3 regions of the Scandinavium sp. UTDF21-P1B genome follow, and region 3 is predicted to be linked to each of the others. Evidence: riboswitches for the same ligand, from Rfam matches in the RefSeq annotation. Region 3 holds a riboswitch; each other region holds the start of a gene.
What was found. Region 3 has a riboswitch for thiamine pyrophosphate ahead of thiB (thiamine ABC transporter substrate binding subunit). Riboswitches for the same ligand answer to the same signal wherever they lie in the genome.
Positions count from the first base shown of each region.

Region 1: linked by a shared signal. The riboswitch ahead of thiM (hydroxyethylthiazole kinase) and the one ahead of thiB (thiamine ABC transporter substrate binding subunit) in region 3 are both predicted to bind thiamine pyrophosphate.
Region 2: linked by a shared signal. The riboswitch ahead of thiC (phosphomethylpyrimidine synthase ThiC) and the one ahead of thiB (thiamine ABC transporter substrate binding subunit) in region 3 are both predicted to bind thiamine pyrophosphate.

Region 1 covers NZ_JBFLVD010000035.1:2,511-12,107, forward strand. The annotation lists gene apbC (iron-sulfur cluster carrier protein ApbC) at 1-827, shown strand, start outside; gene AB1287_RS20780 (hypothetical protein) at 878-1,327, opposite strand; gene AB1287_RS20785 (GNAT family N-acetyltransferase) at 1,466-1,891, opposite strand; gene AB1287_RS20790 (RcnB family protein) at 1,955-2,284, opposite strand; gene AB1287_RS20795 (LysR family transcriptional regulator) at 2,503-3,414, shown strand; gene AB1287_RS20800 (GNAT family N-acetyltransferase) at 3,595-4,143, shown strand; TPP riboswitch at 4,225-4,321, shown strand; gene thiM (hydroxyethylthiazole kinase) at 4,357-5,136, shown strand; gene thiD (bifunctional hydroxymethylpyrimidine kinase/phosphomethylpyrimidine kinase) at 5,133-5,933, shown strand; gene AB1287_RS20815 (GntR family transcriptional regulator) at 5,970-6,716, shown strand; gene AB1287_RS20820 (PfkB family carbohydrate kinase) at 6,690-7,643, opposite strand; gene AB1287_RS20825 (ADP-ribosylglycohydrolase family protein) at 7,637-8,644, opposite strand; gene AB1287_RS20830 (nucleoside permease) at 8,641-9,597, opposite strand, start outside.
Region 2 covers NZ_JBFLVD010000045.1:3,931-13,527, reverse strand. The annotation lists gene thiH (2-iminoacetate synthase ThiH) at 1-875, opposite strand, end outside; gene thiG (thiazole synthase) at 875-1,642, opposite strand; gene thiS (sulfur carrier protein ThiS) at 1,644-1,844, opposite strand; gene AB1287_RS22205 (ThiF family adenylyltransferase) at 1,828-2,583, opposite strand; gene thiE (thiamine phosphate synthase) at 2,570-3,211, opposite strand; gene thiC (phosphomethylpyrimidine synthase ThiC) at 3,211-5,106, opposite strand; TPP riboswitch at 5,189-5,289, opposite strand; gene rsd (sigma D regulator) at 5,344-5,847, opposite strand; gene nudC (NAD(+) diphosphatase) at 5,944-6,717, shown strand; gene hemE (uroporphyrinogen decarboxylase) at 6,757-7,821, shown strand; gene nfi (deoxyribonuclease V) at 7,831-8,502, shown strand; gene AB1287_RS22170 (YjaG family protein) at 8,545-9,135, shown strand; gene hupA (nucleoid-associated protein HU-alpha) at 9,322-9,594, shown strand.
Region 3 covers NZ_JBFLVD010000002.1:145,231-154,827, forward strand. The annotation lists gene araC (arabinose operon transcriptional regulator AraC) at 1-435, shown strand, start outside; gene AB1287_RS01580 (DedA family protein) at 558-1,325, shown strand; gene thiQ (thiamine ABC transporter ATP-binding protein ThiQ) at 1,428-2,126, opposite strand; gene thiP (thiamine/thiamine pyrophosphate ABC transporter permease ThiP) at 2,110-3,720, opposite strand; gene thiB (thiamine ABC transporter substrate binding subunit) at 3,696-4,679, opposite strand; TPP riboswitch at 4,712-4,807, opposite strand; gene sgrR (HTH-type transcriptional regulator SgrR) at 4,856-6,517, opposite strand; gene sgrT (glucose uptake inhibitor SgrT) at 6,605-6,751, shown strand; gene AB1287_RS01610 (sugar efflux transporter) at 6,862-8,040, shown strand; gene leuD (3-isopropylmalate dehydratase small subunit) at 8,134-8,739, opposite strand; gene leuC (3-isopropylmalate dehydratase large subunit) at 8,750-9,597, opposite strand, start outside.

The sequences.
Region 1 (9,597 bases), on a different contig from region 3:
AACGGGTAAAAAATCAGCCCGGTATTAACGGCGTGAAGAACATTATTGCCGTTAGCTCAGGGAAAGGCGGCGTGGGCAAATCCTCTACTGCCGTGAATCTGGCGCTGGCGCTGGCCGCCGAAGGGGCAAAAGTCGGTATCCTCGATGCGGATATCTATGGCCCTTCAGTACCGATGATGCTGGGTGCAGAAGGGGGGCGTCCGACCTCCCCGGACGGCACCCATATGGTGCCGATCGTGAAATTTGGTCTTGCCACCAACTCCATTGGTTATCTGGTGACCGACGATAACGCGATGGTCTGGCGCGGCCCGATGGCCAGCAAAGCGCTGATGCAGATGCTGCAGGAGACGCTGTGGCCGGACCTCGACTATCTGGTGCTCGACATGCCGCCAGGCACCGGCGACATTCAGCTGACGCTGGCGCAGAACATTCCTGTTACCGGCGCGCTGGTGGTGACCACGCCGCAGGATATCGCGCTGATTGACGCCAAAAAAGGCATCGTCATGTTCGAGAAAGTCGAGGTACCGGTCCTCGGCATTGTTGAAAACATGAGCATGCATATCTGCAGCCAGTGCGGCCACCATGAGCCTATTTTCGGCACCGGTGGGGCAGAACGCCTGGCGGAGCAGTATCACACTCAGCTGCTGGGGCAGATGCCGCTGCACATCAATCTGCGTGAAGACCTGGATCGCGGCACGCCGACCGTTGTGGCTCGCCCGGACAGTGAATTTACCACGCTGTACCGCCAGCTGGCTGGCCGCGTTGCCGCACAGCTGTACTGGCAGGGCGAAGTCATTCCAGGCGAGATTGCGTTTCGCGCCGTGTGATAGCCTCTGCGTAATCGAAAGCCACCCTGGGTGGCTTTTTTTTTCGCCCGTCAGCCGAGGATTTTTACGCCTTGCGGCGTGTTTATCCAGCGCGGGGCGAGAATGGTGTCTGACAAAAAGCAGGTCAGCTCATACAGCAGCCCCTGTAAGGTCTCTTCAACGCTGATGCTGAGCGGCTGCCCTGACAGCAGCTTGCTCAGCGCCAGGCAGTACTCGCAGAGCAATTCGCTTTCCGTTTCCATCGCCGGGCGGCAATCCGGCAGCACGTTGACGGTGAATTCGGCCATGCGATCGTCGGGAATGGGGTCGAGCAGCGTTGGCTGAAGCTGTGCCAGGCAGGTATGCAGGCGCTGGTAGAGATCGTGCTGTGTCTCCAGATGCTCGGATTCCAGGGCGCTGGCGGCCAGCTCCTCGCACTGCGTGGCGACGTCGACAAAATCGAGATTGGGATCGAATTCGGTAAAAAGCAGGGGATGAGTCCAGACGGCGGGTGCTTCCATGAATAACCTCTCCTGAGTGATACGATGACTGTATTTATATACAGTATATTGTATGCGCTGAGGCGACGCCGACAAGTGGGTTTCCCGGAACGAAGTTCTCAAAATCGAATGAAAATTATGTATGCAAAGGGACGGTGCTCAGGGAAGTAGGTAGTGCATTAACCAGTAGTCGCCCTCTGGCGAAATTCCGCGCGCTTCGGTATGCCAGCCGTGATGCTGATAAAACGCCAGAGCCTGCTCATTTTGCACCAGGCATTTCAGCGCACCGGTACCGGTAAAGGTCGCCTGCACGTGGCGCAGCAGCGCGCTACCCACGCCGTGCCCTTGCCATTGTGGAGCAACAAATAAATTGTGCAGAAAGTTATCGCTTTCCCACACGGAAGCGAACCCTGCCCGGTGACCGTCAATCTCGGCAACCCAGACCTGTTCATCAAGCGTTGCGGTATCGTAATCCTCCAGCGACCAGCCGGAGCTGTCAGCCCAGGGCCAGCTTTGTCTGCGCGAGTGAAGAAACAGAGTCCGAAGAAAAGGACGATCGGAAGGGGTTCCTGGGCGGATATTCATGGCTATCTCCAGGCATTATTGTACGACCTGTGAGCGTCGGTTACGCTCACAGTCTGCGCGGGCTCAGCGGTGATAGAAAATGTCGCCGTCGTAGGCTTTGATGATTTTACCGTCTGCATCGCTAATCAGCACATAGTTGCCGCCCATATAGGTCCAATGGGTGCCCGCATCTGGCGCAGGCAAATTGCGCAGGTTCCACTGCTTGATGTTGTACTCGTCCGTGCGGTACATCTCCGGCACGCTGTCCCCAATCTTGAAATGGGTAAAATCGGCAATGAAGTCGTTCAGCTCATACTGCTGGATCCCTGAGGTCGATACTGTTGCCGGTGCCGCTGATACTGCACCCGCTGTTGCCAGCAGTGCTGCCAGAAGCATCATTTTTGTTTTACGCATACCTTCTCCACATTCCTGTAATACATAACCTGGACTTAAAAATGCCGCCCCGTATCATTCCTGATGCACCCGCCTGCTGGCAAGCTTCTTGCGGGCAAAAAGTGTAAGCAAACCTCGAAAGCATACTGCGAATAGCATTCCCTGAGGCAGCAGACGGGCTTTTTGAGACGATTCCGGGTTTGGCTTACAATGCAGAAAGTGAATGGCTGGAGAAAAAGATGCTCAGACTGGAAGATCTGACCCTGTTCGTGCGCGCGGCGGCGTTGGGCAATTTTAGCGAAGCGGCGCGTGAGGCGGGGTTGCCGCCTGCGCAGGTGAGTACAGCCATTAAACGGCTGGAGACACAGCTCAACATTCGGCTGTTTGCGCGTTCGACCCGGAGCCTGCGATTAACCCCGGAAGGTGAAACCTGGCTGCCGTTTGCCACGCAGATGCTCGACACGCTCCATGCCGGAATGCAGCAGCTTCAGACTTCAGAAGATGAAATCCGCGGTACGCTACAGATTGCTGTGCCTTCAGATCTTGGCCGCAATCTCCTGCTCACGGTCTTTCAGGATTTTCGCCGCCGCCATCCTGCGCTGCGGCTGCGTATTCTGTTTTCCGACAACCTGGCCGACATTTTTAAAGATCCGGTGGACGTCGCTTTTCGCTATGGGCACAACGACGATGCATCGTTCATCTCTTTACCCGTCGCTGCGGAAAACCGTCGCGTGCTGGTGGCATCCCCCGACTGGATAAGCCGCCACGGCGAGCCGAAAACGCTGGAGGAGTTGCGCCAGCACAATGCTCTCACCTACAGCCTGCGCGGCAGACTCTACGATCGCTGGACGCTTTTTCGCGACGGGCAGATGCACGAGGTGCAGGTTTCCAGCGTGATGATGAGCGATGACGCGGAAGTGATCCGCCGTATGGCGATTGCCGGAGAAGGGATTGCCAATAAGTCGTGGCTGGACGTCAGCGATGATATTGCCGAAGGGCGATTGAAGATAATCCTGCCGGACTATCAGGGTGACCCGGTACCGCTGAATATGATTTGCCCGCACCGCAAACAGCTTTCGCCGGCGGTGCGTTTGTTATATGAAGTGGTAAGGGAAAAGTGCGTCCTAAAGCTGCAACATCTTCCGTTTTAGTGTGCTGACGATAGCCTGTCTATATGTCTGAATGATAAGGTAATAGTGTAAGGATTTTCCCTTCATTTTGGCGCTTAGTCTCTATTCATTGCCAGAGGATACGTTATTGTCCAGGGTGTCCAGCAAGGTGGTTCTGAAATTGAGAAGCGTTCTGGTCGACTAAACAGAGGGTATACCAACATGATTGCCACACCTGAAATTGTGACCGACAGGCTTATCCTTAAACCATTGCGCTCAGAAGATGCGCAGCAGATTCAGCGCAAATTTCCTCGTTGGGAGATAGTGCGCTATCTGATTTCAACCGTGCCCTGGCCTTTTCCTGAGGGTGCTGCACAGCATTACGTTGATAACGTCGCGCTTGCCGCCAGTAAAAAAGGGACAGGATGGTTCTGGAGCCTGCGACCCAAAGAAGACGAAAACGAGCTAATCGGCGTCATTTCACTGATGGATATCCCTGATAATAACCGCGGTTTCTGGCTGGTGCCGGAATGGCAGGGGAAGGGGCTGATGGCCGAAGCCTGCGAGGCGGTGAATGAATTTTGGTTTGAAACGCTGAACAAAGAGGTGCTCAGGGCGCCAAAAGCTGCTGATAATCAACGTTCTAAAAATCTGTCCATGCGAAATGGAATGCGTTTAGTCCGTACCGAAAAAGCGCAGTACGTATCCGGTGAGCTGGATTCAGAACTGTGGGAAATTACGCGGGAGATGTGGCGCGGGCGTCAGGGCTGAGTTGGAGAGACGTGTTTACATCCTCGGCCCGCAGCATTATCCTCCCCATGGTTTAACGTCACGTTAACCACAGAATTTGATTCAAATGACTCGGGGTGCCCTTCTTTGTGAAGGCTGAGAAATACCCGTATTACCTGATCTGGATAATGCCAGCGTAGGGAAGTCAGAACCCATATCGGGTATCGCTTCTTCACCGTCTGGCAGGAGCGAACCATGCAAGCTGACCTGCTAAACCCCGCGCTCGTTGCGCATACTTCACACCTTTTTCGTTCCCGCTCGCCGCTCGTTCACTGTATGACCAATGACGTCGTGCAGACTTTTACCGCCAACGTTTTACTGGCTATCGGCGCTTCTCCGGCGATGGTGATTGACGCTGATGAGGCTCGCCAGTTTGTCGCAATGGCGGATGCGTTGCTGATTAACGTCGGCACGCTGACGAAAGAACGTGCGTTGGCAATGCGTCTTGCCGTGGAAAGTGCGAGCGCGAACAATAAACCCTGGACGCTGGATCCTGTTGCCGTTGGCGCGCTGGCGCTGCGCACTGAATTTTGCCATCAGCTGCTGGCACTGAAGCCTGCGGCGATTCGCGGCAATGCTTCTGAAATTATGGCGCTGGCAGGGATGAGCCTGGGCGGACGGGGTGTAGATACCACGGACACCGCAGCGGCGGCATTGCCTGCCGCACAGGCGCTGGCCCGGCAAATTTCTACCGTCGTGGCGGTAACGGGTGAAGTGGATTACGTCACTGATGGACGGCGAACGCTGATGGTCATCGGCGGTTCATCGCTAATGACGCGCGTGGTCGGTACCGGCTGCGCTTTATCTGCGGTGGTGGCGGCAAGCTGCGCATTGCCGGGCGACAGGCTCGACAACGTGGCAGCAGCCTGCGGAATAATGAAACGGGCCGGAAGCCTGGCGACGGAAAACAGCGCCGGGCCGGGAAGTTTTGTCGCTGTGTTCCTTGATGCGCTGTATGGGGAGGGCCAGGCATGAAGCGGATTAACGCCTTAACTATCGCCGGCACGGATCCGAGCGGCGGCGCGGGTATTCAGGCCGATCTTAAAACGTTTTCAGCGCTGGGTGCTTATGGCTGTTCGGTCATTACTGCGCTGGTGGCGCAGAACACCCGTGGCGTGCAGTCGGTTTATCGGATTGAGCCTGACTTTGTTGCAGCACAGCTCGATTCGGTGCTCAGCGATGTGCGAATCGACACTACCAAAATAGGGATGCTGGCGGAAACCGATATTGTGGAAGCCGTCGCGGAAAGGCTCGCGCGATACCAGAGCCAGAACGTGGTGCTGGATACGGTAATGCTGGCGAAAAGCGGCGATCCGCTGCTCTCTGAATCGGCGGTTGAAACCCTGCGTAAAAGGCTGTTGCCGCAGGTTTCGTTAATCACGCCGAATCTGCCGGAAGCCGCTGCGTTACTGGATGCGCCACACGCTCAAAACGAGCGGGAGATGCTGGAGCAGGGACGTGCGCTGCGGGCTCTGGGCTGCGAGGCGGTGCTGATGAAGGGCGGGCATCTGGACGATGCGGAAAGCCCGGACTGGCTGTTTACCGCCGAAGGGGAACATCGCTTCACCGCACCGCGAGTACCAACGAAAAATACCCATGGAACCGGATGTACCTTGTCAGCGGCGTTAGCCGCGCTGCGTCCACGACATTCAGGCTGGCTGGAAACGGTGCCGGAGGCGAAACGCTGGCTCTCTGCGGCGCTCGCAAAAGCCGACTCGCTGGAGGTGGGGAATGGGATCGGTCCGGTGCATCATTTTCACGCCTGGTGGTAGTATACTGGCTGAAACTGTCTGTCAGGAAAATCAGAGATGGAACAAGCGCATACCCGGCTTCTTGCTCAACTGAATGAGCGCATCGCCGCCGCCGACAACACGCCGCTGTACCTGAAGTTTGCCGAAACGGTGAAGAACGCAGTGCGCAGCGGCTGGCTGGAGCACGGCAATATTCTGCCCGGCGAGCGCGATCTCAGCCAGCTCACCGGGGTATCGCGCATCACCGTGCGCAAGGCGATGCAGACTCTCGAAGACGAGGGTGTTGTGACGCGTGCCCGCGGCTATGGTACGCAGATCAACAACATCTTTGAGTATTCTTTGAAAGAGGCGCGCGGGTTTTCTCAGCAGGTGGTGCTGCGCGGGAAAAAGCCGGATACGCTGTGGGTCAACAAACGCGTGGTGGAATGCCCGGCTGAAGTGGCTGAGCAGCTGGCGATAGAGCCAAAAAGCGATGTGTTTCTACTCAAGCGCATTCGCTATGTCGATGAAGAGGCGGTGTCCATTGAGGAGTCGTGGGTGCCGTCGCATCTGATTGCGGATGCAGACGAGATCGGCATTTCGCTGTACGACTACTTCCGTAGCCAGCATATTTATCCGCAGCGCACCCGCTCGCGGGTCAGCGCCCGGATGCCGGACGCCGAGTTTCAATCGCACATCAAAATGGATGACAAAATTCCGGTGCTGGTGATTAAACAGGTGGCGCTGGACCAGCAGCAGCGGCCGATTGAGTACAGCATCAGCTACTGCCGCAGTGATTTATACGTGTTTGTGTGTGAGGAGTAGTTCGTCGCGCGTCGGTGCACAGTCGCCGCCGCGATGGCTTACCACCCACGATGCCACCGCATTGCCCAGCGTCACCGCTTCGTTTAAAGACCAGCCCGCAGCTAAACCGGCCAGCACGCCGCCCGCGTGGCTGTCACCCGCCCCGATGGTGTCGACCACCGTCGTCGGAAATGCCGCTGCTTGCCCGCAGCCTTTCTCACTGAAATACCATGCGCCGTCTTTGTCTTGCCTGACAATCAGCGGGGCATGCCAGCGTTCCAGCCACGCTTTGCCCAGCGCTTCAGTCTCGTCGGGAAGCTGGTAAAGTTCAGCCACGATCTCCGCTTCCTGACGGTTCAGGGTGATAAGCGGCTTGCAGGCCATGATGCGGGCGAAGCGCTCCGGTGGAATATCAGCAATACGCGGCCCGAAATCGATAAGCGCAGTGACGCCTGGCGTCAACGCCAGCCAGCCAATCAGCAAATCCGCGCAGGAGGCGGTGAGCTGATAGCCGGAAAGATAAACCAGACCGTCGGCATGGCGCGGCAGGCGTGCCAGCCATTCATTCGTCCATGCGTTTTCCACGCCGGTAAAGGACATGAAGGTACGCTCACCGTCGGGTTCAACCAGCGCCAGGCACCAGCCGTTATCACCTCTGTCGGTTTCAATCACGCTGGTGATGCCCTGCTTGTGCAGATTGTTACGCACGATGTCAGCCCAGACGCCCTGGCCCAGCGGCAGGGCATTGCAGGCATCGATATCCAGACGCTTCAGCGCCACGGCGACGTTCAATGCACAGCCGCCAATATTCACGCTTTGCTGCTGGAGCTCGATATCACAGCCGCGCCAGGGCAGGGCGTAGGCGTCGGCGATGACGTCAATCACCGCCGAGCCGATCACCGTCACCGGGCGCCGCTGCTGAAGCTGCCTCAGTTTGTCGCTCAGCATTTTTCCTCCCGCCGTTGACGGAACTGCAGCAGGGCATCGGCGTAGCGCCCAAAGTCGAGCTGATTCACTTCGTCCAGTTCCCGCTTCAGCGCAGGGTCAATGCCGTCGACGCCGTGCAGCGCGCCGCAGATAGCGGTTGCCATTGCGCCGATGGTGTCGGTGTCGCCGCCGAGGTTTGCGCAGAGGATGGCGCAGCGGTTCGGATCGGTTTCGGCCAGCTCCACCATTGCAATTGCACAGGCTACCGATTCAATGGTGCTGGTGCCCGCGCCAACCAGCTGGTAGAGCTGCTCGCAGGCGGATTCCACGCCGTGGGCTTCACGCACCGTTTTAAGCGCCAGCTCAATGCGCATCGCAAGAGAAGCATTGAAAGTGGTGACGCGTTTTTCCTGTGCGTGGTGGGCGATGGACGGTAGCGCATCGACAATGTTCTGCCAGCTTTCACCGTCAATCGCGCGGGAAACCGCCCAGCCAATGGCCACGGCGCCAGCGAGGGCGAGATCGGATTTGTGCGTCGGGCTGGAGGCCTGCGCGACATCATCAATAAAGGCATCCAGATTTGCCGTTGGCAGCACGCAGCCGAGTGGGGAAACGCGCATCGCCGCGCCGTTAGTCACGCCGTTGTTCTCAAGCTGGCTGACCGGCTTGCCGTCGCGGATCGCATTCAGCGCAATTTTTGACGTCGGGCCGAGCACGTTTTTATTGAACGCGTCGAAGCCCTCAGCCCATGCCAGGATGTGGCGACCGATGACGTCCGGGACGATTTCACCGTCGCATTCGATTAACGCGTCGGCCAGGCACAGCGCCATTGAGGTGTCGTCGGTAAATTCTGCGCGTTTGAAGTAGCAGGCGGCGTTATTTTCCGCCGGGCCATCGAGAAAACGGTCAATCCACCCGAAGTGCGCCTTCACGCGGGAGCGCGGCCACAGCTCAGAAGGCATTCCCATCGCATCGCCTAACGCCTGCCCATAGAGGGCACCGAGAATTCGTTGGTGTTTCATTTCACTTCCTCATGTGTCATCGCCATATCGCGTTCGTCGGTGTCGACGTGGATGGCGGTAATCTCTTTGTCCGATTCACGGAAGAACAGCATAAACAGCACGGCAATCACCGCGATCATCACCGCACCGAAGGTCCACATTCCGGCCCAGTTAAAGGTCAGTCCGTTAACGGGCTCCTTATAGGCGAACATTTTTTCCATCATCACCCCGCCCAGACGGTAGCCGAGCAGGCTGCCGAAGCCCTGACAGCAGAGCGTAATCAGGCCCTGCGCGGCGTTGCGCATCTGCACCGGCGCTTTTTTATCCACATAGATATAGGCCGTGACGTAGTAAAAATCGTAGCTCACGCCGTGCAGCAAAATACCGAGGAAAAGCAGGCCGTAGGTGAAGTAATGTTCTGCGCCACCGTAGACGAAGAAGCCATAGCGAATCGCTGCGGTGATCAAACCCAGTAATAATACCTTTTTAATACCAAAGCGTTTAGTGAAGAACGGCAGCGCCAGCATAAAGAAGATTTCGGAGAACTGACCGAGGGTCATCCAGCCGGTGGCATTGTGCATGCCCACTTCCGTTAAATAGCCATTGGCGAAGATGTAATAGAACGCCAGCGGCATCGCGAACAGGAAAGAGCAGAAGAAAAAGACGAGGAAGTTTTTATCGCGCAGCAGGACCAGCGCGTCCAGGCCAAGCATCACCTTCAGGCTCAGCTTGCCGGTGCTCTTCGGTGGCGTATCCGGCAGGAACAGCGCGAACACGCCGAGCAGCGCGGAGCTGCCTGCGGTAATCAGCAATGGAATGCTGGTTGGCGAAATGTCGTCATAGCCCATCATCTGCGGTAAGAATCCGCACACCAGCCCCGAGCCAATCCAGCCGATGGTGCCCATCACGCGGATGCGCGGGAAGTCACGCTCGACGTCCGGCACGTGGGAAAACGCGATGCTGTTGGTCAACGC
Region 2 (9,597 bases), on a different contig from region 3:
GGCGACAGCAGTCTGAAGGCGCAGATCGTTTGCACGAGCTGGCGCTCATCCATGATCGATGCGGGCTCCACGCCGCCTGCACACGGCCGCAGGCGTGGGAACGAAATGGAAAACCGGCTTTGCCAGTAATGCTTTTGCAGCCACAGTAAATGTTCCGCAACCATATAGCTGTCAACACGCCAGCTGTCGGAAAGCCCGCTCAGCGCACCGAGGCCAATTTTATCGATACCCGCTTTTCCCAGCCTGTCCGGCGTCTCCAGCCGCCAGATGAAATCCTGCTTGTTGCCTTTCAGATGGTGCCGGGCGTACATCGCCTGATGGTATGTCTCCTGGTAAACCATCACGCCATCAAGGCCGAGCGCTTTCAGTTCTGCATAGTCGGCCTGCGAAAGAGGCTGAACTTCCATCTGTAGTGAGGAAAACTGGCGACGAATAGCGGGCAGATGACGACGAAAGTAGTCCATGCCCACTTTGCTCTGATGCTCGCCGGTGACCAGCAGCAGATGTTCAAACCCGAGTGCCCGAATGGCCTCGCACTCCTGCTGGATTTCCCGGGCATCCAGCGTTTTACGCCGGATGCGGTTGCTCATGGAAAAGCCGCAATAGGTGCAGTCGTTCGCACAAAGGTTAGAGAGATACAGCGGGACGTAGAAGCTGACCGTATGTCCGAAGCGCTGGCGGGTCAGCTGCTGTGCCCGCTGCGCCAGCGGCTCCAGAAAGGCATCTGCGGCGGGCGAAATTAATGCCATGAAATCATCGCGGCTAAGCGATGGCGCCTCCAGCGCCCGCTCCACATCGGCTGCGGTTTTGCTGTGGATCCGCAGGCGTATATCGTCCCAGTTCAGTTGCTGCCAGCGTTCCGTGAAAACAGCCATCACAGCACCTCCAGGAAACCGGTTAGCGGGCTGGTGGCTTGTGCCTGTTTGCTTGTCGCTCCAGGGCCTGCCCGGCGGGCCAGAACCCCGGCCTCAACGGCAAGGCAAAAGGCACGGGCCATGTTGACGGGAGAATCTGCGACCGCAATTGCGGTATTGACCAGCACCGCATCGGCGCCCATTTCCAGGGCCTGTGCGGCGTGGCTCGGGACGCCAATTCCGGCATCCACGACAACGGGTACCGTTGCCTGCGTGATGATGATCTCCAGCATGGCGCGAGTTTCCAGGCCCTGATTAGAGCCGATAGGAGCACCGAGCGGCATCACCGCCGCACAGCCCACTTCTTCCAGCCTCTTGCAGAGAACCGGGTCTGCGCCGCAGTAAGGCAGCACCACAAACCCTTCTTTTACCAGCAGCTCTGCGGCCTTGAGCGTTTCAATCGGATCGGGCAGCAGCCAGCGTGCGTCAGGGTGAATTTCCAGTTTGACCCAGTGCGTGCCGAGCGCTTCCCGCGCAAGCCTGGCGGCAAACGCCGCTTCTTCCGCCGTTTTTGCACCAGACGTGTTGGGCAGCAGTGATACGCCCGCCGCAAGCAGTGGCTGGAGCAGGGCATCATTGCGCTGGCGTAAATCGATGCGCTTCATCGCCAGCGTGACCAGCTGGCTACCCGAAGCCTTGATGGCGTCGACCATCAGTTCCGGTGAGGAAAATTTTCCCGTGCCCGTGAACAGGTGTGATTCAAATGTTTTGTCGGCAATACGTAGCATGTCAGCCTCCGGCAATCGCCTGAAAAACCAGGAGACTATCGCCATCCTGTAAAAGGGTATCTGCCCATTGAGCCTGGGGCACTATCTGCTGATTAAGCGCCAGCGCGACGCCGGGCTGAGCCCAGCCGAGCCGGGAAAGCAGCGCGGCCAAAGGTTCTCCCGCTTCGCAATCAACGCGCTCATCATTAACGAGGATCTGCATGGCTCCCTCCGCAGACGGCGCAACCGGGCACGCGTGTTCTGATTAATGTGCGCCAGTTACCGGAACGGGCGTCGAACAGGCGCAGTGAATCCTGTGCGACGCTCATGCCACTCAGCAGCTTGATGGCTTCCAGCGCCTGCAGCGTGCCCATCACGCCGACGACCGGGCCCACGATCCCCGCGGTGCGGCAGTTGCGCTCTGGCTCCCGTTCATCAGGCCAGAGACAGCGGTAGCAGCCATGGGTGAAGGGTGGTGCAATGGTCATCAGCTGTCCGCCGAAGCCGACGGCACTGGCGGTTATCAGCGGCGTGCCGTGCTTCACGCAGGCGGCATTTATGGCCTGACGACTCGCCATCGTGTCGGTACAGTCGAGTACCACATCGGCCTGCACGACTTGCTTATGAAGCCCCTCGCCTTCGAGGTGCTGGTTTAGTGCGATCAGCTGAATATCCGGATTGAGCTGAGCCAGCCGCTGCTTCGTTATCTCCGCTTTCGGCCGATCAATATCGTCAACGCTGAACAGGATCTGGCGCTGCAAATTGCTGATATGCACGTGGTCATCGTCTGCCAGCACCAGCGTGCCGATTCCTGCGCCCGCGAGATACAGCGCTGCAGGCGCGCCTAAACCTCCCAGCCCAACGATCAGCACCCGGCTGGCGAGCAGCTTCTGCTGGCCGTCGACGGCAATATCCTCCAGCAGGATCTGGCGGCTGTAGCGCATAAAGTCACGATTGTTCATCGCCCGCTCCCGCCATCTCAAGCAGCTGAGCCGTGGCGATTTGCCAGTCCGGCGCTTCGGTTATCGCGCTGACCACTGCAATGCTCCCAACCCCCGTTGCCAGAACGGACGGCGCGCGCGCAAGGCTGATGCCGCCAATGGCTACCGTCGGGTAATCTTTCAGTCGCTCAACATGTGCGGCAAGCTGCGTCAGCCCCTGCGGAGCTGATGGCATCTGCTTGGTTTGCGTTGGAAAAACGTGGCCGAGGGCGATATAAGACGGCCGTACAGCCAGCGCTACGTCTATCTCCATATCATCATGGGTGGAAACACCCAGCCGCAGGCCAGCCTGACGAATGGCGTCCAGATCCGTCACTTCCAGATCCTCCTGGCCCAGATGCACGCCGTAGGCCTTATGCTTAATCGCCAGCCGCCAGTAATCGTTGATAAACAACCGGGCGCGATAGCGACGGCCCAAAGCGATGGCGGCGATAACGTCCGCCTCCACTTCCTCATCGCGCTTATCTTTAATACGTAGCTGAAGAGTGCGTACACCTGCTTCAAGCAGGCGTTTGATCCACTCCACGCTATCGACCACCGGGTAAAGGCCGAGACGGTGTGGCACCGTCGGGAAATCGGGCTGATACATCAGGCTTCCTCCTTGCGCAGATAGATTTCGCCGCCTTTGGCGCGGAAGTTCTCTGACATATCCGCCATGCCGACTTCAATGGTCTGTGCCGCCGCGTAGTCGCGGACTTCCTGAGAGATTTTCATCGAGCAGAATTTGGGGCCGCACATTGAGCAGAAGTGGGCTACTTTTCCGGATTCCTGCGGCAGGGTTTCATCGTGATATGCGCGGGCGGTGAAGGGGTCGAGCGCCAGGTTGAACTGATCTTCCCAGCGGAATTCAAAGCGTGCTTTTGACATAGCGTTATCACGGATTTGCGCTCCGGGATGACCTTTTGCCAGATCCGCGGCGTGGGCGGCAATCTTATAGGTGATAAGCCCTTGCTTAACGTCTTCTTTATTCGGCAGGCCGAGATGCTCTTTTGGCGTAACGTAGCAGAGCATCGCGCAGCCAAACCAGCCGATCATTGCCGCGCCAATGCCGGAAGTGAAGTGGTCATAACCCGGTGCGATATCCGTGGTCAGCGGCCCAAGCGTGTAGAACGGTGCTTCGTGGCAGTGCTCCAGTTCTTCGGTCATGTTGCGGCGAATCATCTGCATCGGCACATGGCCCGGACCTTCAATCATCACCTGCACGTCGTACTCCCAGGCAATTTTGGTCAGCTCGCCGAGCGTGTGCAGTTCGGCAAACTGCGCTTCGTCATTGGCATCCTGAATCGAGCCCGGACGCAGTCCGTCGCCAAGAGAGAGGGAAACGTCGTAGGCGGCGCAGATTTCGCAGATCTCGCGGAAGTGCTGATAAAGGAAGTTTTCCTGATGATGCGACAGGCACCACTTCGCTATAATGGAGCCGCCGCGGGAAACAATGCCCGTCAGGCGTTTGGCCGTCATCGGCACGTAGCGCAGCAGCACGCCAGCGTGAATGGTGAAGTAGTCGACGCCCTGTTCGGCTTGTTCCAGTAAAGTATCCCGGAAGGCTTCCCACGTCAGATCTTCGGCGATCCCGTTAACCTTCTCCAGCGCCTGATAGATCGGCACGGTGCCGATCGGAACCGGGCTGTTGCGCAGGATCCACTCGCGGGTTTCGTGGATGTAGCGCCCCGTTGATAAGTCCATCACCGTATCCGCGCCCCAGCGCGTTGACCACACCAGCTTCTCCACTTCCTCTTCGATGGAGGAGGTCACCGCCGAGTTGCCGATGTTGGCGTTCACCTTGACGAGGAAATTGCGGCCAATGATCATCGGCTCGGATTCCGGGTGGTTGATGTTTGCCGGGATGATGGCGCGGCCGGCGGCCACTTCATCGCGCACAAATTCCGGGGTGATATTTTCCGGCAAACGCGCGCCGAAACCTTCTCCCGGATGCTGGTGGCGTAAGACTTCACCGCGAATCCGCTCACGCCCCATGTTTTCGCGAATGGCGATGAACTCCATTTCCGGCGTCACGATGCCCTGGCGGGCGTAGTGCAGCTGGGTCACGCATTTACCGGACTTAGCGCGTTTGGGCTTTAACAATCCGCTGAAGCGCAGCTCGTCGAGGCCGTCGTCGGCCAGGCGCTCTTTGGTGTACGCTGAGCTTCTCTCATCCAGCGGTTCGCTGTCGTTGCGGGCGTCAATCCATGGCTGGCGTAGCTTTTCCAGGCCGAGCTGGACGTTAATTTTTATCGACGGCTCGCCATACGGGCCGGAGGTGTCGTACACCGGCACAGCTTCGTTTTGTTCGAACTGTGGATTCTCTTTGGTGCCGCCGATGAGCGTTGGGCTTAGCTGAATTTCGCGCATTGGGACGCGAATATCGTCCTGCGAGCCCTGAAGATAGATACGCTGTGAGTTAGGAAACGCGGTGCCTTCCAGCGTGTCGATAAAGCGTTGAGCCTGTGCACGCTGTTCGCGGCGGGTCAGTTTGGTAGTAGACATAGCACATTCCAGTAAAGTAAGGATATGGCTTGTCAGACGACGGATGAAGCAAGAGGAGACATCGCCTTTATGGCGATGTAACAGCAGGTTGACTCTTGTTCCCTTCGCAGGTATTAGCCTGATCAGGTTCCGCGGATCCCGAATTAACGGTCTCAGCCCAAATGGGCACTCCGACAAGATAAAACCCCGCCCGCAGGCGAGGTGAAGGTTGTAAATTACTCGTTAACGCTTAAGAACTCAAGCCGGACGCGCGATCTGATTTTCGTCGTTCGCGCCGCCGTTAAATTTGCTGTCCAGCGCCAGCGCAATCAGGCTGTCTTCCAGCGTAAAGCGCGCGGCCAGCGCTTCGCCAAGGGCGGATAACGCCTGTTGAAACTCCATGCAGTTATCATCGTCGATGGCGGTTTCCAGGCTGGAATCATACAAATCCATGATCTGCTGGGTGTTGCCTTCAAGCTGCGGATAGAGCTTTGTTGCCGCCAAAAGTGGGTTTTCGCCTTCCAATTCGCCGACAATGCGTTCATAAATACTGAAGTGACCGGCGGAGAGATAATCCACCAGACGCTGGCAAAAATCGTCGAGGGCTTTTTCGTTGAGGCGCATATACGATCCTTTGCCAGGCTTAATGCCAACCAGATTGTAATAGGCGACGATCAACTGCTTACGCACCTGTAGCCACTGATCGACAAGATGATGGCTGCCGCCAACGCGCTCTGTCAGGCTTTCTAACTGGTTTAGCATGATGGACTCCGACTTTAAAAGAGTAAAAACGGCTCACCCAAAAATGTAAAAACACTGTTAACAAAGTGCCAGTGAAGCGAAGGTAGTGCAATAGATATGGATCGTATTATTGAAAAATTAGACAGCGGTTGGTGGATAGTCAGTCACGAACAGAAATTATGGCTGCCCGGTGGAGAAATACCGTGTGGGACGGCAGAGAATTTCGATCTTGTCGGCCTGCCAGCCATGCAAATTGGTGAGTGGGAAGGCGCTCCCGTCTGGCTGGTTCAACAGGCGCGCTGCCAGGAGATGGGCACGGTTCGCCAGGTCCTGGATCAGGACGTCGGCCTGTTCCAGCTAGCCGGGCGTGGCGTCCAACTGGCGGAGTTTTACCGTTCGCATAAATTCTGCGGCTATTGCGGCCACACCATGCATCCGAGCAAAACCGAATGGGCAATGCTGTGCAGCCATTGCCGCGAACGCTATTACCCGCAAATCGCACCGTGCATTATCGTCGCCATTCGGCGTGATGACTCCATCCTGCTGGCACAGCATACCCGCCATCGCAACGGCGTGCATACCGTGCTGGCAGGTTTTGTTGAAGTGGGCGAAACGCTGGAGCAGGCGGTGGCCCGCGAAGTGATGGAGGAGAGCGGCATCCGCGTAAAAAACCTTCGTTACATCACCTCACAGCCATGGCCTTTCCCCCAGTCGCTGATGACCGCGTTTATGGCAGATTATGACAGCGGAGAGATTGTCATCGATCCGAAAGAATTACTGGACGCTAACTGGTATCGCTACGATAACCTGCCGCTGCTTCCGCCGCCGGGCACCGTGGCGCGGCGTTTGATTGAAGACACCGTGGCGATGTGTCGGGCAGATGACGAGTGATGGTACACTCCCCGCATAATGCATAAAGGAACTGCAAATATGACCGAACTGAAAAACGATCGTTATCTGCGTGCGCTGCTGCGCCAGCCTGTTGATATTACACCTGTCTGGATGATGAGACAGGCAGGCCGCTATTTGCCGGAGTACAAAGCTACGCGTGCGCAGGCGGGGGATTTTATGTCACTGTGCAAAAATGCGGAGCTGGCCTGTGAAGTGACCCTGCAGCCGCTGCGTCGCTACCCGCTGGATGCGGCGATCCTCTTTTCGGACATTCTGACCATTCCCGACGCAATGGGGCTTGGGCTCTATTTCGAGGCCGGTGAAGGCCCGCGTTTCACCTCGGTGCTGAAAACCAAAGCTGATATCGAAAAGCTGCCCGTTCCCGATCCGGAACAGGAGCTGGGCTACGTGATGAACGCAGTGCGTACCATTCGCCGCGAACTCAAAGGCGAGGTCCCGCTGATTGGCTTCTCCGGCAGTCCGTGGACGCTGGCAACTTATATGGTCGAAGGTGGTAGCAGCAAAGCGTTCACCGTTATTAAGAAGATGATGTACGCCGATCCGCAGGCGCTGCATCTGCTGCTGGATAAGCTGGCGAAGAGCGTCACGCTGTACCTGAACGCGCAGATCCGCGCGGGCGCGCAGTCGGTCATGATTTTCGACACCTGGGGTGGCGTGCTGACCGGGCGTGACTACCAGCAGTTCTCTCTCTACTACATGCACAAGATTATCGATGGCCTGCTGCGTGAAAACGAAGGACGCCGCGTGCCGGTGACGCTGTTTACCAAAGGCGGCGGGCAGTGGCTGGAGGCGATGGCGGCTACAGGCTGCGACGCGCTGGGCCTGGACTGGACAACAGATATTGCCGATGCGCGCCGTCGCGTGGGTGACAAAGTGGCGCTTCAGGGCAACATGGATCCGTCTATGCTGTACGCACAACCCGCGCGCATTGAGGAAGAAGTGGCGACCATTCTGGCTGGTTTCGGTCAGGGCGAGGGGCACGTCTTTAACCTGGGCCACGGTATTCATCAGGATGTGCCGCCAGAACATGCGGGCGCGTTTGTTGAAGCCGTACACCGTTTGTCAGCTCAGTATCATCAATAAGGAAATACCATGGATCTGGCGGAGCTTCGGGAACAACAAAAAGCACTGGCTTCATCGGTGATCCGCGAGGATCGCTTTCTGGTCGATCCGCCGACGTTGATTGGCGGGGCGGATGTCGGCTTCGAAGAGGGCGGCGAAGTCACGCGCGCCGCGATGGTGTTGCTGACCTGGCCTGAACTGGAGCTGGTGGAATACCAGATTGCGCGTATTCCCACCACCATGCCCTATATCCCCGGTTTTCTGTCATTCCGCGAATATCCCGCGCTGCTGGCAGCGTGGGAGCGGCTTTCCCGTAAACCCGATCTGCTTTTCGTCGATGGCCACGGCATTTCCCACCCGCGGCGGCTCGGCGTCGCCAGCCATTTTGGCCTGCTGGTGGACGTGCCGACTATCGGCGTGGCGAAAAAGCGCCTGTGCGGCAAGTTTGAGCCACTCTCTCCCGATCCGGGCGCGCTGGCGCCGCTCGTCGACAAGCAGGAGCAGCTCGGCTGGGTATGGCGGAGCAAAGCGCGCTGTAACCCGCTGTTTATCGCCACCGGGTATCGCGTGAGTCAGGACAGCGCACTGGCCTGGGTTCAGCGCTGTACTCGCGGCTACCGTCTGCCGGAACCCACCCGTTGGGCAGATGCAGTGGCATCCCGTCGGCCCGCCTTCCTGCGCTGGCAAGCAATTCAGCCCTGATTCAGGTAAACTGCCGCCCATTAACGTATTCGAGAATTCATCATGTTACAAAACCCGATCCATCTGCGCCTCGAGAAGCTGGAAAGCTGGCAGCACGTGACCTTTATGGCTTGCCTGTGCGAGCGTATGTATCCGAACTACGCTATGTTCTGCCAGCAGACCGAATTTGCTGATGGGCAGCTTTATCGCCGTATTCTCGATCTGATTTGGGAAACGCTGACGGTGAAGGATGCCAAAGTCAACTTCGACAGCCAGCTTGAGAAGTTCGAGGAAGCGATCCCCGTCGCGGAAGATTTCGACATGTACGGCGTTTATCCGGCCATTGACGCCTGCGTGGCGCTGAGCGAGCTGATGCACTCACGTTTGAGTGGCGAAACGCTGGAACACGCGATCGAAGTCAGCAAGACCTCCATCACTACCGTCGCGATGCTGGAAATGACTCAGGCGGGCCGCGAAATGACGGATGAAGAGCTGAAAGAGAACCCAGCGGTAGAGCAGGAATGGGACATCCAATGGGAAATATTCCGACTTCTGGCCGACTGTGAAGAACGCGATATTGAACTAATAAAAGGGCTGCGGGCAGACCTCCGCGAGGCGGGCGAGAGCAATATCGGTATAAATTTTCAGCAATGAAGCCACAAAACGTGATATTCAGTCCGAATTGTCGTGCCTGAAGGCTTCACATCTGCCCCCCGTCTGGTCTACATTTGGAAGGCGAAAAAAAGTGGCTATCGGTGCGTGTATGCAGGAGAGTGCTTTTCAGGCATTTCCGTCGCACTCGATGCTTAGCAAGCGATAAACACATTGTAAGGATAACATATGAACAAGACTCAACTGATTGATGTAATTGCGGACAAGGCTGACCTGTCTAAAGCACAGGCTAAATCTGCCCTGGAATCTACTCTGGCTGCAATTACTGAGTCTCTGAAAGAAGGTGATGCTGTACAACTGGTTGGTTTCGGTACCTTCAAAGTGAACCACCGCGCTGAGCGTACTGGCCGCAACCCGCAGACCGGTAAAGAAATCAAAATCGCCGCAGCTAACGTGCCGGCTTTTGTTTCTGGTAAAGCACTGAAAGACGCCGTTAAGTAAGAC
Region 3 (9,597 bases):
GCCGGGCAGGGTGTGGGCCGCTATTCTGAACTGCTGGCCATCAATCTGCTGGAGCAGCTTTTGCTGCGGCGCATGGAGGCGATTAACGAATCGCTGCTCCCGCCGATGGATAACCGGGTGCGCGATGCCTGTCAGTACATCAGCGACCACCTGGCGGACAGCCAGTTTGATATTGCCAGCGTCGCTCAGCACGTTTGCCTGTCGCCGTCGCGGCTCTCGCACCTGTTCCGCCAGCAGCTCGGCGTCAGCGTTCTGAGCTGGCGTGAAGATCAGCGAATCAGCCAGGCGAAGCTGCTGCTAAGCACCACGAGAATGCCGATTGCCAGCGTCGGGCGGAATGTAGGCTTCGAAGATCAGCTCTACTTCTCCCGCGTTTTCAAAAAATGCACCGGCGCCAGCCCCAGCGAGTTCCGGGCAGGTGTAACCCATGAGTGAAAAAAGTGAACCCCTGCGCGTGATGGCGGGTCATAACCTGTAAACTATTCAGACAATTGTCGGCTTGACGAAGCAGCAGCACCTCCGCAGAATCGCTGCTTCGCTCTCCAACCGGGACCCCTATGCAAGCGTTGCTGGAACATTTCATTACCCAATCGGTCGTCTATTCACTGATTGCTGTCGCACTGGTGGCCTTTCTGGAATCGCTGGCGCTGGTGGGGTTAATTCTGCCAGGCACCATCATGATGTCCGCGCTCGGCGCGCTTATTGGCAGTGGGGAAGTGAACTTCTGGCAGGCGTGGCTTGCGGGCATCATTGGCTGCCTGCTGGGGGACTGGATCTCCTTCTGGATCGGCTGGCGCTTTAAAAAGCCGCTGCACCGCTGGTCGTTCATGCAAAAGAACAAAGCGCTGCTGGATAAAACCGAACACGCGCTGCATCAGCACAGCATGATTACCGTACTGATTGGCCGCTTTGTTGGCCCGACGAGACCTCTGGTGCCGATGGTTGCCGGGATGCTCGATTTACCAGTATCCAAATTTATCGTGCCAAATATCATTGGCTGCCTGCTCTGGCCGCCGGTCTATTTCCTGCCGGGCATTCTGGCCGGGGCCGCGATCGACATTCCTGCTGATGCGCAAAGTGGCAGCTTCAAATGGCTCCTTTTGCTGGCGGCGGTACTGGTATGGCTTACTGCCTGGTTCGGCTGGCGGCTGTGGCGCAGCGGCAAATCGGGCGCGGACCGGCTGACGAGATACCTGCCGCGCGCTCGCCTGCTCTGGCTGATGCCCGTGATGAGCATCGGTACGGTGGTCTCACTGTATGTGCTGTTCAGACATCCGCTGATGCCGGTTTATCTGGGTATTTTAGGTAAGGTTGTAAGCCGCTAGTTTTTCTCTCTTTGGGCAAGAGACTGCCCGGCGGCACTGAGTTTGCCGGGCCGACAAACTTCTCCTGTAGGCCGTATAAGCGCAGCGCCGCCCGGCTATGTTTTAAGCCTGAATCCCCAACAGATGCGAAGCGCTCGCTTTGCCGCTCAGCAGCTCATCGGTTGCGCCATCCCAGGCGATACGTCCATCGGCAATCACCAGCGAACGCGGCGCAATACGGGCCGCATCTTCTACGCTGTGAGAGACCATCAGTAAGGTGAGCTGCTGGCGACGACAAACGTCACTGACCAGCTCGAGCATCTCCTGGCGCAGCGCGGGATCGAGGGCCGAAAAGGGTTCATCGAGCAGCAGCACTGGCTGTTCCCGCACCAGGCAGCGTGCAAGCGCCGCGCGCTGACGCTGGCCTCCTGATAACTCCCCTGGCAGCCTTTCCAGCAGCGGCTCAATGCCCATCTGGCTGGCGATCACGCTCAGCTTATGCTGCTGGGCGGCGTTCAGCTTCAGCCCTGGATGCATCCCCAGCCCGATGTTCTGGCGGATCGTCAGGTGGCTGAAAAGGTTGTTCTCCTGAAACAGCATCGACACCGGGCGTTTGGCGGGTGGCGTCAGGGTATGCGGCTGGTTCTCGATAAAAAGCGTACCGCTGGCAGGCGTTAGGAACCCCGCAATCAGGTTCAGCAGCGTGCTTTTCCCTGCGCCGCTTGGACCAAGCACGGCAATCTGCTCTCCCTGCTTAACGGAGAGGGTAAAACGCATCGGCAGATGCTCGTACAGCCAGGTAACATCATTCAGTTTTAGCATCGCGGCCCGGAAGTTTTTCAATCACGGTAAATAACAGGAAACAGAGTAGCAGCAGAATAAAGGCGGTGACCGCGCCGTCCTGGCTGCGGTAGGCGCCAATCTGCTGATAAAGATAAAACGGCAGCGTACGGAAATCTTCATTACCAAACAGCGCAACCACGCCAAAATCGCCAATCGATAAAACGCAGGCAAACGCCAGCGCCTGGGCCAACGGGCGCTTAAGCGCGCGCATTTCAACTACGCGAAAACGGGTGAAGCCCTGCATTCCAAGCGATTGACAAAGCTGGCTGTAGCGTGAAGTGGCGTCGCGCATCGGGTTTTCCAGCACTTTAAGCGCATAAGGAATCGCCATCAGCGCGTTGGTGAAGATAACGATTCCGTCGGCGGAGGTGGGCAGCCCGACGCTGCTGCTGAGCAATAAAAAGAAGCCGGTCGCCAGCACGATACCCGGCATGGCGAGGATCAGCATGCCGCTTAGCTCCAGCCCCTGTCCGGCAAGGTGCTGGTTTCTGGCGCGAAGTTCGCGGCTACTCCACAGCAGCATCAGCGTTAGCACGACGGAGAGAAAACCGGCGGCTACGGCAATGCGTAGCGAAGTCCAGATAGCCTGCCACAGCTCGGGCTGCGTCAGAACGTGGGGAAGATTACGATTCAGGCCATCCACGATCACCGCCAGAAGCGGCGGCAGGAGTAACAGCAAAGCGAGGATAATCAGCAGCGAATCGATAATTCGGCTGTGCAAGCGGTCGTCCGGATCGCGCCAGCCCGTGTGCTGCGTATTGCCGGGAGCAATAGCGCGGCTCAAACGCTGGCTGATTAACATCAAACCAAGGCAGCAAATCATCTGGACAATCGCCAGCATCGCCGCCCGGCCTGGATCATAGTCAAAGTTAAGTGCCTGATAGATAGCCAGTTCGATGGTCGTCGCCTGTGGTCCACCGCCGAGCGACAGCACGGTGGCAAAGCTGGCAAAGCACAGCATGAAAATCAGCGCCGCGATGGCCGGAATTTGCCGACGCATCCACGGCCACTCGACAAAGCGGAAAAAGGTAAAGCCACGCATGCCTAACTGAGCCGCCAGCTGGCGCTGCTCGCCGGGAATTTGCTCCAGCGCCTGCAGCAGCAGGCGCGTTGCCATCGGCATGTTGAAGAAGACGTGCGCCAGCAGAATGCCCTGTAAGCCATAGGGCGAGAACGACCAGTGCCAGCCCAGCAGCGCGAAAAGCTGCGCGAGCAAGCCCTGGCGTCCATACACGCTCAGGATGCCGAAGACCGCGACAAGGACCGGCAGGATCAACGTCATGGCACACAGGCGCAGCAAGGTTTGACGTCCGGGAAAGCGGCGGCGGTACAGTGAACGGGAAAGGAAGATAGCGGGAAAAACCGACAGCAGGGCGGAGAGAAATGCCTGCCAGAAGGAGAATCTCACTACGTGCCACAGGTAGCTGTCGTGCAGGAACTCACCCCAGCTTCCCGCCGGGGCGTTTAACCATAAGGCCAGAAAGGCGGCCAGCGCCACGGTCACCATCAATGTGGCAACCGTGATACCCGGCAGCAGCCAGCCGGGAATTACTGGCTGACGGCGCGTTGCCATGCAGCAATCCAGCCCTGACGTTCGGTTGCGACCTGGTTCGGAGTATATTCCAGCGTGGTTGTCGGTTTCACCAGCGAGCTAAACGCCTCCGGCAGCTCAACCTGCGTCACCGGGTACATCCAGTTGCCGGTCGGGATCGCTTTCTGGAACCCCGGGCTGACCATAAACTTCAGGAACTGTTCGGCAAGCGCAGGCTGCTTGCTGGCTGCCGTACGCGCAGCCACTTCGACCTGAAGGTAGTGCCCTTCAGCGAAATCAGCGGCCGCATAGTTCTCTTTTTTCTCTTCGATAATGTGGTAGGCCGGAGAGGTGGTGTAGCTCAGCACCAGGTCGCTTTCCCCTTTCAGGAACAGGCCGTAGGCTTCGCTCCAGCCTTTGGTGACGGTGACGGTTTTCGCCGCCAGCTTCTGCCAGGCTTCCGGGGCTTTGTCGCCGTACACTTTCTGCATCCACAGCAGCAGGCCAAGGCCCGGCGTGCTGGTGCGCGGATCTTCATAAATCACGCGCCATTTATTCGGGCTTTCCACCAGATCCTTAAGGCTCTTTGGCGGGTTCTTCAGCTTGTTCTTGTCATACACAAAGGCGAAATAGCCGTAATCAAACGGTACAAAGGTGTCATTCTTCCAGCCGCCGGGCACGGTCAGCCCATCCGTCTGCACGCCGCTTTTGGCGAACAGGTTTGTCTGCGTTGCCGCCTCCAGCAGATTGTTATCCAGCCCGAGCACCACGTCGGCTTTGCTGTTTTTGCCTTCCATGCGCAGACGGTTCAGCAGTGAAACACCATCCTCCAGCGCGACGTATTTCAGCTCACAGTTACAGTCTGCTTCGAAGGCTTTTTTGACTGCCGGGCCCGGGCCCCAGTCGGCGGAGAACGAGTCGTAGGTATAAACGGTGAGAACAGGTTTGGCGAAAACAGGCACGCTAACCAGCGCCAGTAACGGCAGGAGTTTTTTCAGCACTTTGCACCTCAAAAATTAGGGGTGGCAAAGGATTTTGAGTGAGCCTCAAATCCCTTCGCCGGCGTTATCCGGATCAGGTTCGACGGGTATTATCTCAGCCGCGTTTTGCAGCACCCCGTTGAGAACGGCGTTATTGTAATGAGTTTGTGACTTTTCAGGAAGCCTCGCGGTGGGGATTAAGGGTCGGGCGGCGCAAACCAGGCTGACTTAAAGTCAAACCAGCCGAGCGTGTTCATCCGCAGGCCACGCATACTGCGCTGCCCCTGGATGCGCAGCCAGTGGTGGATCAACGGTACGATGTCACGCCGGGCAATCAGCTGCTGCGACCAGTTGGCGAGGTTGATCTCCCCCGCCTGCCAGTCGGTGGCGGCCTGTTGCCAGTCCAGCGGAATGCAGTGCTGGATCAGCGGCACTTCAAACAGGTGTGCGAAGAGCGAGAAGTCCAGCGGCAGCGTGAAGTTGGCGCTGTTGAGCCACATATCGCTTTGCGCTTCGCCGCGGTGCCATTCATCGTAGTCAAGTTCCTGAATCACCAGCTTCACCTGATGTTCAGCCAGCAGTCGGCTCATGATTAGCGCAATGTTCTTATGCTCCAGATGCTCCCGGTAATAGGTAAGCGTGAGCGTTTCCAGCCCGGGGGGCTTCTCGCCTTTGCCGGGGCGGGCGTGGTGCCAGCGCGGTAGCAGGCCGTAGGCCGGGAACCAGTAGCCCTGATACTGTTCGTCGGCGTGGTAGAGCAGGTTGGCAGGGGAGAGGATTTCGCTTACCCAACGACGAACATCGTCCGCCAGGCCCTTCTGGCTTCGGGCGTCGAAAAGCAGGTAATAACACCCTTCCTCCAGGCGACTTTCTACCGCTTTTTCACCCTCGGTGGAACTGGAGCCTTCCAGCGTCAGGCCACAGGTCACCTCGTCGCTAATTTCTGGTAAGACCCAGACGTTCACTTCGTCGATCAGCGCACGAAAGCCAAAGAAGTCGTCGAATGCGTGGATCTTCAGCTGATTCTCGTTGTTGCGGACAACGGCATAAGGCCCGGTGCCCACCGGCAGGCTGGAAAAATTGTGCATGGTTTCCCATTCCTGCGGCAGGATCATCGCCGGAATGTGGCCGAGTAGCCAGGGGAGCCAGCGGTCAGGACGAGAGAGGTGGATATCCAGCGTCCAGGCCGTCGGGGAATCAATTTGACTGATGTGCGCATAGAGCGGCAGAGTGTTAATGCGCTGCAAAGAATGGATAACGTCTTCCATTTCCAGTTCACGTCCGTGGTGAAAATGGATGCCTGGTCGGAGGTAAAATCGCCAGTGTAAAGGGGAAATTTGCTGCCAGTGGTGCGCAATATCCGCTTCCAGTTCCCCGTTTTCCTCATTTATGCGCGTCAGGGCGCTGAAAATCTGCCGGGCGATGTGGGTCTCCGAGCGGCGCAGCGGCGTGCCGGGCAGCAGGTTGCGCATCGGGCGGTAGTAGAGCACCCGCAGAATATGCCGACCCTGGCGGAAGCTGCGCCCCAGATGGGACACCAGCATCTGACGCACGGTGGCTTTATCGCCGACGAGTTGCACAAGCTGATCGATTCTGTCCTGCTCGAGCAGGTCCTCAGCCCGCTGCTGCTGAAGCGCGAGGCCTGTATAAAGGAAGGTGAGATGTGAGCGCTTGCCGCGTCCGGCCTCCGCCTGCCAGGTGAGCCAGCCGCGCTCTTCCATGGTGTTAAGCAGCGTGCGCATATGGCGGCGTGAGCAACTCAGCAATTCCGCCAGCTCGTTGAGCGTGGTCTCCTGGGATTTTCCGTCACAGCACTGCCATAAGCGGATGAACTGTTGTTGCAGACGACCAGAGGACATAAAAGGGGAACTCCCGGTGAAAACTCAGCAATTTATTTATCCTCATATTAAGCCAATAATTCATTTCGATGAAGTGAGGAGGTGACGATGAAGCAGCCAACTGTCCGTCAGTTTTATCAACAGTACTTTTTGGCGACGCAGGGAGCGTCATGGCTGGCCCGCCTGGTCGCAGGAACGCGCCTGAAGATGCTGGAAGATCTGATGCAGTGGGAAGTTACAACGCCGGCTTCTTGATCCCACTAACTTGCCTGATCATGTGTGACTGAGTATTGGTGTAAAATCACCCGCCAGCAGAACCGTTCTGCTGGCTTTTTTCGTTTCTCTTTGGTGGATAAGGAACAATCATGCTCTGGCTGATGACGATGGGACGACGCCTGAACGGGGTGTACGCGGCTTTTATGCTGGTGGCGTTCATGATTGGCGTGGCCGGGGCTTTGCAGGCGCCGACCCTGAGCCTGTTTCTTAGTCGGGAAGTGGGCGTACAGCCGTTCTGGGTCGGCCTGTTTTACACCGTTAACGCCATTGCCGGGATTGCCGTGAGCCTTGGGCTCGCCAAACGTTCGGATCGCAAGGGCGACAGGCGCAAGCTCATCATGTTTTGCTGCCTGATGGCCGTGGGTAACGCGTTACTGTTCGCCTTTAACCGCCATTATCTGACGCTCATCACCTGCGGCGTGCTGCTGGCATCCCTCGCCAACACGGCTATGCCGCAGCTTTTCGCCCTGGCACGTGAATACGCCGACAGTTCGGCCCGTGAAGTGGTGATGTTCAGCTCTGTTATGCGCGCGCAACTTTCGCTGGCGTGGGTAATCGGTCCGCCGCTGGCCTTTATGCTGGCGCTGAATTACGGCTTTACCGTGATGTTTTCTATTGCCGCCGGGATTTTTGTGCTGGGTCTGGCGCTGATTGCCTTCGCGCTGCCTTCGGTGGCGCGCGTGGAGCAACCCGCAACGGTGGCGCTGACCGCGGTCAGCGGCTGGGGCGATAAAAATGTACGTATGTTGTTTATCGCTTCCACGCTGATGTGGACCTGCAACACCATGTATATCATCGATATGCCTTTGTGGATCAGCAGTGATTTGGGGCTGCCGGATAGCCTGGCGGGCATTCTGATGGGAACGGCGGCCGGGCTTGAGATCCCGGCGATGATCCTTGCAGGCTACTACGTCAAACGCTTTGGTAAACGCCGGATGATGATGACCGCCGTGGCCGCAGGCGTGCTTTTCTACGCCGGGCTGATAGTGTTCCACAGCCGCGAGGCGCTGCTGATCCTTCAGTTATTCAACGCGGTGTTTATCGGGATTATCGCCGGGATCGGCATGCTGTGGTTTCAGGATCTGATGCCGGGACGAGCGGGTTCCGCGACGACGCTTTTCACTAACAGCATTTCAACGGGGGTGATTCTGGCGGGCGTGATTCAGGGCGCGGTAGCGCAAAGCTTCGGTCATCACTTTGTCTATTGGGTGATTGCGGTAATTTCGCTAATGGCGTTTGGCCTGACCTGCAGGGTGAAGGATGTTTAAGTAGAAATGCCGGATGCGCAGAGCTTATCCGGCCTACAGGGGACTGATTTTTTTGTAAGCCGGATTAAGGGGGCGCCGCATCCGGCACCCGGTTCAGCTCATAAACGCAGGCTGTTTGCTTTCGTACGCTGAGATGGCGTCTTCATGCTGAAGCGTCAGGCCGATGCTGTCGAGACCGTTCAGCATACAGTGGCGGCGGAAGGCGTCGAGCGTAAAGCTGTAGGCTTTATCGCCTGCTTTTACCACCTGCGCTTCCAGATCCACTTCAAAAGTCATGCCCGGATTCGCCTGCACCTGCTTAAACAGGTCATCGACCTGCTCATCGCTCAGCGTGACCGGCAGCAGCTGGTTGTTGAAGCTGTTGCCGTAGAAGATGTCGGCGAAGCTCGGTGCAATCACGACTTTGAATCCATAGTCGGTCAGTGCCCATGGAGCGTGTTCACGCGATGAACCGCAGCCAAAGTTTTCACGCGCCAGCAGAATGGACGCCCCCTTGTACTCCGGGAAGTTCAGCACGAATTCCGGGTTCGGTTGCTCTCCCTTGTCATCGAGGAATCGCCAGTCGTTGAACAGGTGCGCACCGAAGCCGGTACGGGTCACTTTCTGTAAAAACTGCTTCGGAATGATCGCATCGGTGTCGACGTTTGCCGCATCCAGTGGGACAACCAGGCCGGTATGTTGGGTAAATTTCTCTGCCATGAGGGTCTCCTTATTTCATTCCACGGATGTCGGCGAAGTGGCCGGTCACGGCGGCTGCCGCGGCCATTGCAGGACTGACCAGGTGCGTACGACCGCCGCGGCCCTGACGGCCTTCAAAGTTACGGTTGCTGGTGGAGGCGCAGCGCTCGCCCGGATTCAGGCGGTCGTTGTTCATTGCCAGGCACATAGAGCAGCCCGGTAAACGCCATTCAAAACCGGCTTCGATGAAAATCTTATCCAGGCCTTCTGCTTCCGCCTGGGCTTTTACCGGACCGGAACCCGGTACGACCAGCGCCTGAACGCCTGGTGCGACTTTGCGCCCTTTGGCAATTTCTGCCGCTGCGCGTAAATCCTCAATGCGGGAGTTGGTGCAGGAGCCGATAAAGACTTTATCGATCGCCACTTCGGTCAGCGGGATGCCTGGCTTCAGGCCCATATACGCCAGCGCTTTTTCAGCACTTGCACGTTCAACCGGATCGGCAAACGAGGTCGGGTCCGGAATGCTGTCGTTGACGGAAATCACCTGGCCCGGGTTGGTGCCCCAGGTGACCTGCGGGGCGATCTCTTCGGCCTGTAAGGTCACGACGGTATCGAATTTTGCGTCGGCGTCGGTTTTCAGGGTTTTCCAGTACGCAACGGCATCGTCAAAATGCTGGCCTTTCGGTGCGTGCAGGCGACCTTTGACGTAGTTGAAGGTGGTTTCATCTGGCGCAACAAGACCTGCTTTCGCGCCCATCTCAATCGCCATGTTGCACAGGGTCATGCGGCCTTCCATCGTCAGCGCCTGGATGGCGTCGCCGCAGAATTCGACCACGTGCCCGGTACCGCCCGCGCTGCCGGTTTTGCCGATAATCGCCA